3 regions of the Streptomyces sp. NPDC087845 genome follow, and region 1 is predicted to be linked to each of the others. Evidence: riboswitches for the same ligand, from Rfam matches in the RefSeq annotation. Region 1 holds a riboswitch; each other region holds the start of a gene.

Region 1 (3,246 bases):
GTCGGTGCGGCGCAGCCGGTGCGCGGCCGCGGCCCGTTCGGCGTGCTGGGCGGCCATCGCCCTGGCCCGTTCCGCGTCGCCGCGCGCCACCGCGTCCACGATGGCTCCGCGTTCGGCCCAGCAGTCCGCCGGGCGGGCCGGCTGCTCGACCGCGTACATCCAGGCGATCTTGTGCCGGAGCTGGGTGAGCAGCGCGATCAGGCCGGGGCTGCCGGAGGCCTGCGCCAACGTCTCGTGGAACCAGCCGCCCAGCGAGCGCAGATCCTCCCCCTCGCCCCGCCTGACCCGCTCCTGGCCGAGCCTGACCAGGCCGCGCAGCACCTTGAGATGTGCCTCGGTACGGCGGTGCGCGGCGCGCGCGGCACCCAGCGGCTCCAGCAGCATCCGGACCTCCAGCAGGTCGGCCGCCTCCTGCTCGGTCGGCTCGGCGACACAGGCGCCCGCATGCCGCCGGGTGACCACGAACCCCTCGGACTCCAGCGTGCGCAGCGCCTCCCGTACCGGCACACGGGAGACCCCGTAACGGCGCGCCAGCAACTCCTCGGTGAGCCGGCTGCCGCGTTCGAAGACACCGGAGACGATGTCGTCACGGATTGCCGTGCATACCGAATGCGCGGGAATGTGCATGTCCGAACCTCCGCCTCGATCCCCGCGGAACGCGGCCGGCCGACGCCTGTTCCGCGACTCTATTCCAATGCGGCCGCATTTCCGATGCCGGGCGGAAATTCATGAATATCTTTTGGCCACGGGGGGCTCGACGGGCAGGAACCACGGGCGGGCGCGGGAGCCGGGCACGGCGGGTCGAGCACGGCGGGCACGGCGCGGCACCGCGGGCACGGCGAAGGCCCCGGCGTATCGCCGGGGCCTTCGAAGGGGTGCTGCGGGGGCGTCGGTCAGACGTTGACGCCATGAGCGCGCAGGTATGCGACGGGGTTCATGTCGGAGCCGTACGAAGGCGTGGTCCGGGCCTCGAAGTGGAGGTGCGGGCCGGTGGAGTTGCCGGTCGAACCGGAGAGGCCGATCCGCTGTCCCGCGCCGACACTCTGGCCGACGGAGACGCCGATCGAGGAGAGGTGGCCGTACTGCGTGTACGTGCCGTCCGTCATCCGGAGCACGATGTTGTTGCCGTACGCGCCGCCCCAGCCGGCCTCGACGACCGTACCGGCACCGACGGCGACGACGGAGCTGCCGGACGCGGCGTGGAAGTCTATGCCCGAGTGGCTGCCGGACGACCAGAGCGAGCCGCTGGACTTGTAGCCGGTGGTGACGTACGAACCGGCGACCGGGAGCTGGAAGGCCCCCAGGCGGGTGCGCTCGGCGGACCGGGCGGCGCGCGCCTTCTCGGCGCGCGCTTCGGCCGCGCGCTTCGCGTCGGCCTCGGCCTTCGCTTCCGCCTTCTTCTTGGCTTCGGCCCGCTTCTGGGCCTCTGCCTTGCGCTGAGCCTCCGCCTTCGCCTTTGCCGCGGCATCGGCCTGGCGGCGCTGCGCGTCGGCCTGGGCGCCGATCTGGCCGGCGAGGGCGCTGTCGATGGCGATGACCTGGTTCAGACCGGTCTCACTGACGGACGCGTCCGCGGCGAGGGCCGGCGAGGCCATGCCGCCGACGACGCCGGTGGTGGCCAGGGCCGCGACGCCGGCGATCTTCGCGCTCCTGCGCGTCAGTCGGCTCGGGGCACGATGCTTCCCGGTGGCACGGGTGAACGCCATGAAGTGGCTGGTCCTTTCCTTCCTTCTCGCCTACCGGGTTAGCTGACGGGTTCGGAGCAGGAAGGTCTCCTACGGACGCCCCGGCCTCACCGAGGCCCAGACATCCGATTCACCCCAGGGACTGCGTGGGTCCCCGGCTCCCCAGGCTCGCGCCTGACGGGGACTCGGCGATGGCTGCCCGGTACGTCGCGGATGCGGCATACGAGTGACGGACAGCCCAGCCGACGCTAAGCGGGGTCACTTTCATTCACCAAACGGACAGGCCGTTTTGTAGCGCATCCCACAGGACAGACAGGCAACCTCCCCACCAGAACGGACAAAAAGGAAGACCCTGGCGAGATCTCGCTCACAGGAGTCTTCCTCTTGTCCCGGTATGTGGACACATGACACCGGATGGTGGGCCGACTGGTGAGCCGACCGGTGCAGCCGACACTCGGTCCGCCCGGTCCGTCCTCCGCCGGACGGGGCGTCCGACCGGTGAGGCGGCACGGGCGGACCGCCACCGGCGGACCGCCACGCGCAACGGGCCGGCCCGGTCAGCCGGCGACCACCGACACTTCTCCGATGCCCAGTGCCCGGACCGGCTCCTCGATCTGCGCCGCGTCACCGACGAGGACCGTGACCAGCCGGTCGCCCGGGAAGGCGCTGACCACTGCCGCGGTCGCCTCGACCGTGCCCGTCTCCGCGAGCCGGGCGTACAGATGCGCCTGGTAGTCGTCCGGGAGGTGCTGCTCGACCTGGTCGGCGAGGGTGCCTGCGACGGAGGCCGCCGTCTCGAACTTCAGCGGTGCGACACCCACGAGGTTCTGCACGGCCGTCTCGCGCTCCTCATCGGTCAGCCCTTCGGCCGCCAGGGTCCGCAGTACCGTCCACAGGTCCTTCAGCGCCGGTCCCGTGGACTCCGTGTCCACCGATCCGCTGATGGCCAGCATCGCGGCACCGGTCGGCCCCGAGGCGGAGTCCGGGGCCGACGACCGCAGCACCTGGGCGAAGGCCCGCACGCCGTAGGTGTAGCCCTTCTCCTCGCGCAGCACCCGGTCCAGCCGGGACGTGAGCGTGCCGCCCAGGCAGTACGTGCCGAGCACCTGGGCCGGCCACACGCTGTCGTGCCGGTCGGCGCCGATCCGGCCGATCAGCAGTTGCGTCTGCACCGCGCCCGGACGGTCGACGATCACCACCCGGCCGGTGTCGTCCGCGGTGATCGGCGGGGCGGGACGGGGCTCGGCGGTGTCGCCCGACCAGTCGCCGAGGGTGTCGGCCAGCAAGGTGTCCAGGTCGATGCCGGTGAGGTCGCCGACGACCACGACGGTCGCCGTGGACGGCCTGACATGGGCGTCGAAGAAGGCACGCACGGCGGCCGAGTCGATCCGCTCGACCGTCTCCTCGGTGCCCTGGCGCGGGCGCGACATCCGCGCCGAGGCCGGGAAGAGCTCCTTGGAGAGCTGTTTGGCGGCGCGGCGGGCCGGGTTGGCCTGCTCGTGCGGGATCTCGTCGAGCCGGTTGCGCACGAGCCGCTCGACCTCGCTGTCGGCGAAGGCGG
Region 2 (3,246 bases), on a different contig from region 1:
GGCGGCGCAGGCCACGACGAATCGGGGCTGCTGCTGCTCATGCCGGGGGAGTCGTACACCACACCGGTCTTCGCCGGTCTGTGGAGCGCGGAGGGATTCGGCGGGGCGAGCCGTGCCTGGCACGCGTGGCAGCTGGCCCATGTGATCCCGGACGCCTCGAGCCCGCGGCCGGTTCTCTACAACTCCTGGGAGGCGACGGGCTTCGACGTCTCGCAGGACCAGCAGCGCGCCCTCGCCGAGCGCGCCGCCGCGATGGGCGTGGAACTGTTCGTCGTGGACGACGCGTGGTTCGGGCAGCGCACCAGCGACCGGGCGGGGCTCGGCGACTGGACACCGAATCCGGACCGCTTTCCCGGCGGACTCAAGCCGCTCGCCGACGAAGTGCACGGTCTCGGCATGCAGTTCGGTATCTGGGTCGAGCCGGAAATGGTCAACGCCGACAGCGATCTCCATCGCGCGCACCCCGACTGGGTGCAGCACTTTCCCGGGCGGACGCGGACCGAGTTCCGTAATCAACTGGTGCTCAATCTGGCCCGCACCGATGTGCAGGAATATCTCTGGGAGCAACTGGACACACTGCTCTCCAGCGCGCCCATCGACTACGTGAAATGGGACTTCAATCGCTCCTTCACCGATGCCGGCTGGCCGGGTGAGGAGTATCCGCAGAAGCTCTGGATCGAGCATGTCGACGCCCTGTACGCGTTGATCGACCGTCTCCGGGCCGCACACCCCTCGGTCGCCTTCGAGTCCTGCTCCGGCGGCGGCGGCCGGGTCGACCTGGGGATTCTGTCCCGTACGGACCAGGTGTGGACCTCGGACAACACCGACCCGCTCGACCGCCTCGCCATCCAGGAGGGCTTCGGCCAGATCCATCCGGCCCGGGTGATGGCCGCGTGGGTCACCGACAGCCCGAACGTCCAGCTCAACGGCAGGGTCAGTTCACTGCGCTTCCGCTTCGTGAGCGCGATGGCCGGCGTGCTCGGGGTCGGCGGGGACCTCACCGAGTGGAGCGAGGAGGAGCTGGCCGAGGCGCGGGCCTGGGTGGAGCTCTACAAGGAGATCCGGCCGGTGGTGCAGCACGGCGCGCTGTACCGGCTGCGCGCCCCGCGCGGCGGTCTCAGTGCGGTCCAGTACGTCCAGGGGGACGAGGTCGTGGTCCTGACGTGGCTGGAGGCGCAGAGGTACGGGGAGCTGCCCCCGGCCCTGCGGCTGCGCGGACTCGACCCCGCGGCGACGTACACCTGCCGCGACACGGGGGCGGTGCACCACGGCTCGGCACTGCTCCATCAGGGGCTGCACACCGGGCTCCGGGGAGATCTCGACGCAGGGGTGCTGAGGCTCCGACGCGAACGATGAGTGCGAAATGTCCGTAATGGGTGCATTCGGTCAAACTTGCCCCGCCTGTACGGGAGATGATCGCGCTCTCGTGAGCGGAATCATATCCGTGACGGTGTGTACCGACGGGGCGGTCGGCCATTCCGTGCGCGGCGCGGAAAGGCAAGATCCTTAATCCACGGAGTGTGACCGGAATTCTGCGCCGATTTCCTGGATCGGATTCCGGCGTGGAACCAGTGGCTTGTTCTCGCCGTCCCGACTCGCTTACGGTCACCGTCAATCCGGATGGACCGCCTAATCCTGCCGCCGTCCGGAATTCGCATCCACTCATCGTGTGGCAGGAGCGGGGGAACCAGGTAGGCCGCCGTCCGGAGGAATCCGGCCGGCTCGGGGTGAAGCCGCGCTCGGCGCGGCCGGGCATCTCCAGCCCGAACCCGACAGCTCACCTCGTAGGCGCCGGAGAGGAAGCACGTCATGCCCATATCGGGTAAGCACCGTCGTACGAAGGCCGCCATCATCGCCCGTGGCGTCGCTGCCGCAGGTGCGGGCGGCGCCGTCATCGCACTGCCGCTGTTCGGCGCCACGGGTGCCAACGCCGCGGAGCAGGCCGCCCCGGCCGCCGCCCCGCAGTCGGCCTCCGCCGCCGCGCACGCCGCCCCGGCCAAGCCGGCCGCGCAGAAGCAGGCCGCCACCACGACGTACTCCGTCGTCTCCGGCGACTGGCTGTCGAAGATCGCCGCCGACCACAAGATCGAGGGCGGCTGGCAGAAGCTGTACCAGGACAACCGCGCGGTCGTCGGCGACGACCCCGGCCTGATCTTCCCGGGCATGAAGCTGACGCTCGGCGGCAAGGCGGCGGACCACTCCGCGCCCACCGGCGCGGGCGCGGGCGCGGCCCTCCCGTCGAAGGCCCCCTCGGCTCCCTCGTCGGCGGCGGAGAAGTCCGCCCCGGCGAAGTCCGCCCCGGCCAAGGCCTCGGCGGTCACGGAGTCCAAGACCTCCGCCCCGGCCGGTCGGAGCACCGGCTCCGGCTACGCGCACCCGGTCCCCGGCAACCACACCACCGGTTACCGTGCCTCCGGCTCCAACTGGTCCAGCGGCAGCCACACCGGGATCGACTTCCCCGTCTTCACCGGCACCAGCGTGAAGGCCATCACCTCCGGCACCGTCGTCACCGCCGGCTGGGGTGGCGCCTACGGCAACCAGGTCGTCATCAAGCACGCCGACGGCCACTACTCGCAGTACGGCCACCTGTCCTCGCTCTCCGTCTCGGCGGGCCAGTCCGTGAGCACCGGTCAGCAGATCGGCCTCTCCGGCTCGACCGGCAACGCCACCGGACCGCACCTGCACTTCGAGGTCCGCACCGGCCCCGGGTACGGCTCGGACATCAACCCGATCGCCTTCCTGGCTTCGCACGGCGTCTACGTCTGAGCCGGACGGACGGGCGGCTGAGCAACACGGCATGACCTGAGCAACACGGAAGGGGCGGTGCGCGGCGGCGCACCGCCCCTTCTGCTTATTCCCCCTTTACCAAGATCTGACCGGGTGGTCTATCTCACCACCCGTCAACCCCTTATTACGGTCGCGTAGGTCACATTCGGCAGTGCAGGATAGGCGTTTGTGGCAGACGATTCGAGAAAAAATCAACGTGGCGTCATCAACCGACATGGTGTCATCGGGTCGTACGCAGCGATTGGCGACAGTTTCACCGAAGGGGTGGGCGACCCCGGTCCGGACGGGGCCTTCGTCGGCTGGGCGGACCGATTCGCGGTACTTCTCGCGGACCAGCTCCCTGACCCCGATGCGGAATCGAGCACCGAGGCTTCCGTACACGCGAATTTCAGATATGCCAATCTCGCCGTACGCGGACGCCTCCTCGACCAGATCGTCGAGGAGCAGGTGCCGCGCGCC
Region 3 (3,246 bases), on a different contig from region 1:
CGGCCTCCTGTCCGGTGCTGAGGGCTTCCTGGTAGGCGGACCAGCCACCGCCGTACCAGCTCACGGATCCGGCACGCAGTTCGGCGATGCGGTCCACGCGCTCCAGCAGTTCGATGTCGTGGCTGACCACGACCAGCACCCCGGAACGCCAGTTGTCGACGGCGTCGTAGAGCCTGCGGCGCGCGAACACATCGAGGTTGTTGGTCGGTTCGTCGAGCAGGAGGACATCAGGCTGTTCCAGCAGCAGTGCGGCCAGGCGCAGCAGTACGGTCTCCCCGCCGGACATCTGGCCCACGGTGCGGTCCAGTTCGAGGTCCCCGAGCCCCAGTGAGCCCAGTGTCGCGAGGGCTTGTTCCTCCACGTCCCAGTCGTCACCGATCGTCTCGAAGTGCTTCTCGTCCACATCCCCGGCCTCGATGGCGCGCAGTGCGTCGCGCCGCTCGGCGATGCCCAGGGCCTGGTCCACCCGCAGCGAGGTGTCGAGGGTGATGTTCTGAGGGAGGTGGGCGAGGCTGCCGCCGACGGTCACCGAGCCCTGGGAGGGGCGAAGCAGGCCGGCCAGCAGGCGCAGCAGTGTGGACTTGCCCGCGCCGTTGTTGCCCACGAGACCGGTGCGGCCGCGGCCGATACCGAGGGAGAGCCCGTCGAAGACGGTCGTGCCGTCCGGCCACTGGAAGGACAGGGCGGAGCAGGTGAGGGAGGCGCTGGGGGCGGTGGGTGTCGCCATGGTGATCCTCGCAGTCGTGAGCGCGGTGAATGGGGGCTTCGAATGCGAGCACCACGCAGCGACCGAAAGGGGAAGGGTGCGGCGGTCCGAGAGATCGAGGGACGGCTCATGCACCGAGGTCGCATCCACGCGGGGTCACGGGCAGGGGAAAACACTGCTACTGCGTGACGGGCGTACGACCGGAGTCGTACGGCGCGATGATCGCGAACCTCAGATGCGCAACGTCCACCTCTATCGGAGACAACAGGACGGTCGAAACGATAGCGAGCCGGAGGGCGGAAGGCAAAGCCTTGTGCCGTGCGGGGGAGTGACACGGGTGGACCGCCGGCCGGCCCTTCGGGGTGCGATCGGCCAGGGGGCGGTGCACCGGAGCGAGAACATGCGAATCACTGGGCAAATGTTCCTGTATGGGCGATTTCGATAGATACGCCCTCTTGGTCAACAAAGGGGGGCTTGGTGCGAATTGCAGCCTTTGATCTATGCCCGAAATGCACCTTTTAGGAACTGCGTGGTGTGAGTCACGTTCAAGGTTCAGGGGGGCTTGGCACGTGCCTCGGTTCCCTTCTGTGCAAGGAAATTTTGCAATGCGGTGTGAGGTGGATTACTGCCCTTTCCGTGATTCGATCTTGCAAATGAATTGTGATCAAAAAATAGGGGCTTGTTCCATTCGGCGTTTCTCGCCTACGGTCACCGTCAATCCGGACGGAACGCCGAATCCTGCCGCCGTCCGAGAAACCGACCCGATCGCGTACGGCAGGAGCGGGGGACCCAGGTAGGCCGCCGAACCGGTATCCGGAACGGCTCGGGGTGAAGCCGCAGTTGCCTGCAGCCAGACATCTCCCGTCTGAACCCGACAGCTCACCTCGTAGGCGACGGAGAGGAATTCGCCATGCCCGCAACGGGTAAGTCCAATCGTCACAAGCACACTTCGCTGACCCGCGGTTTCATCGCCGCGACCACGGGCGGGGCCGCTCTCGTGCTTCCGCTGATCTGCGCGGGCTTCGCCTCGGCCGCGCCGGCCCAGGCGGTCGCCGCCGAAAAGGCCGCGGCGCCGTCCGCCGCCGTCAAGGAAATATCCGTCCGGAAGACCGCGCCCACCGTCTATTCCGTGACCGTGGGCGACACCCTTTCCAAGATCGCGCGGGGGCATTCCGTCAGCGGTGGCTGGCAGAAGCTGTACGAGGACAATCGAGACGTGATCGGCGGCAACCCCGCTCTGATTCGTCCGGGCATGAAGCTGACCATCGGCGCCGAGGCGGAGTCTCGCGTTTCCACCGGCGTATCCGCCGTGAACGGCGCCGCGGTGCCGGCGACGGCCACCACTGCCGCACCGGCCGCCAAGCCCGCCACGTACACGAACAATCTGGACGGCTGGATCAAGAAGTCGCTGGCCGTCATGGCCGAGCGTGGCATCCCCGGCAGCTACGACGGCATCCACCGCAACGTCATGCGTGAATCCTCCGGCAACCCCCGGGCCGTCAACAACTGGGACTCGAACGCCGCCGCCGGAACCCCGTCCAAGGGTCTCCTCCAGATCATCGACCCGACGTTCCGCGCCTACCACGTGCCCGGTACGTCGCTGGACAGCTACGACCCGGTCGCCAACATCACCGCGGCCTGCAACTACGCGGCCGCCAAGTACGGCTCGATCGACAACGTGTTCGGGGCCTACTGACGCGCAACGGCGCGGACGGCGGTTCAGGACCGACGGGTGGCGAGAGGCCGGAACAAGGGCCGCTCGCGAAGGACCGCACCCGCCGGTCAGGGACCGCCTTCCGGCCGTTGTCCCGCATGCGTGGAAAGCCGGAACTCCCGACCCGCGCCCATCCGTCGCCGGCCTGCCGTCCCGAGACGGGCCGTTGGGCATGGAGCCCCGCCCCGCACGCATGCGCAGGCAGTGTGCCGAGGTGGCGCTACGCGGCCCGGCGGGGGCCGGGAACGGTCACATGTCCGGCGAGCCACGAGAGGAGGGGCTCCAGTTCCTCTGCCGCCGCGAGCACGGCACCGGCCAACGCAGGCGTGTGCTGCGCGCAGTCCCCGCCGAGGGGGCGGGCGGCGGAGATCGAGCGGTACCGGAGGCAGTCGGCACGGGGATGCCCGGCGTCATGGCCGCGTGGCACGCGCTTCATCAGGTCGCCGGTGACCGCGTACCCCCGCGCTTCCAGCGCCTCGACGGCGCGCACCAGCCCGGGGCCGCTCTCCTGCGCGGCAACCGCCTTGCGGAACAACGGGATCTGCCCCGGGTCCGGGTAGGTCCAGCCGCCCTTGATCCGGAGCCCGTCGAGGTCGAAGCGCAGGCCGATCTCGACATTGCGCGCGATCCGGATCACCGCCACTTGGTGCTGCCACCACCACGGGTCCTTGCGGAACCCCCAGACGGAGAAGTCCTCGTACGCCCCGTCCGCGTCGGCCACCTCGTTCAACAACGCGATCATGGGTTCACGGACCAGGTGCTCCCGGTCCTTTCGACGTCTCTCGCGCGCCTCCTGCGAAGGAGCCCCCTCCAACTGCAGAAGCAG

The links. A riboswitch is a leader RNA that binds a small molecule or an ion and turns the genes downstream of it on or off. The one in region 1 is predicted to bind cyclic di-AMP.
Positions count from the first base shown of each region.
Region 2: linked by a shared signal. The riboswitch ahead of ACIOMQ_RS37275 (peptidoglycan DD-metalloendopeptidase family protein) and the one ahead of ACIOMQ_RS29675 (M23 family metallopeptidase) in region 1 are both predicted to bind cyclic di-AMP.
Region 3: linked by a shared signal. The riboswitch ahead of ACIOMQ_RS21900 (LysM peptidoglycan-binding domain-containing protein) and the one ahead of ACIOMQ_RS29675 (M23 family metallopeptidase) in region 1 are both predicted to bind cyclic di-AMP.

Region 1 is NZ_JBIUVC010000013.1:144,265-147,510, reverse strand. It holds gene ACIOMQ_RS29680 (GntR family transcriptional regulator) at 1-627, opposite strand, end outside; gene ACIOMQ_RS29675 (M23 family metallopeptidase) at 894-1,706, opposite strand; cyclic di-AMP (ydaO/yuaA leader) riboswitch at 1,720-1,886, opposite strand; gene ACIOMQ_RS29670 (pitrilysin family protein) at 2,243-3,246, opposite strand, start outside.
Region 2 is NZ_JBIUVC010000024.1:85,812-89,057, reverse strand. It holds gene ACIOMQ_RS37280 (alpha-galactosidase) at 1-1,356, shown strand, start outside; cyclic di-AMP (ydaO/yuaA leader) riboswitch at 1,650-1,804, shown strand; gene ACIOMQ_RS37275 (peptidoglycan DD-metalloendopeptidase family protein) at 1,810-2,766, shown strand; gene ACIOMQ_RS37270 (SGNH/GDSL hydrolase family protein) at 2,956-3,246, shown strand, end outside.
Region 3 is NZ_JBIUVC010000008.1:217,107-220,352, reverse strand. It holds gene ACIOMQ_RS21905 (ATP-binding cassette domain-containing protein) at 1-727, opposite strand, end outside; cyclic di-AMP (ydaO/yuaA leader) riboswitch at 1,426-1,612, shown strand; gene ACIOMQ_RS21900 (LysM peptidoglycan-binding domain-containing protein) at 1,617-2,402, shown strand; gene ACIOMQ_RS21895 (DUF2461 family protein) at 2,641-3,246, opposite strand, start outside.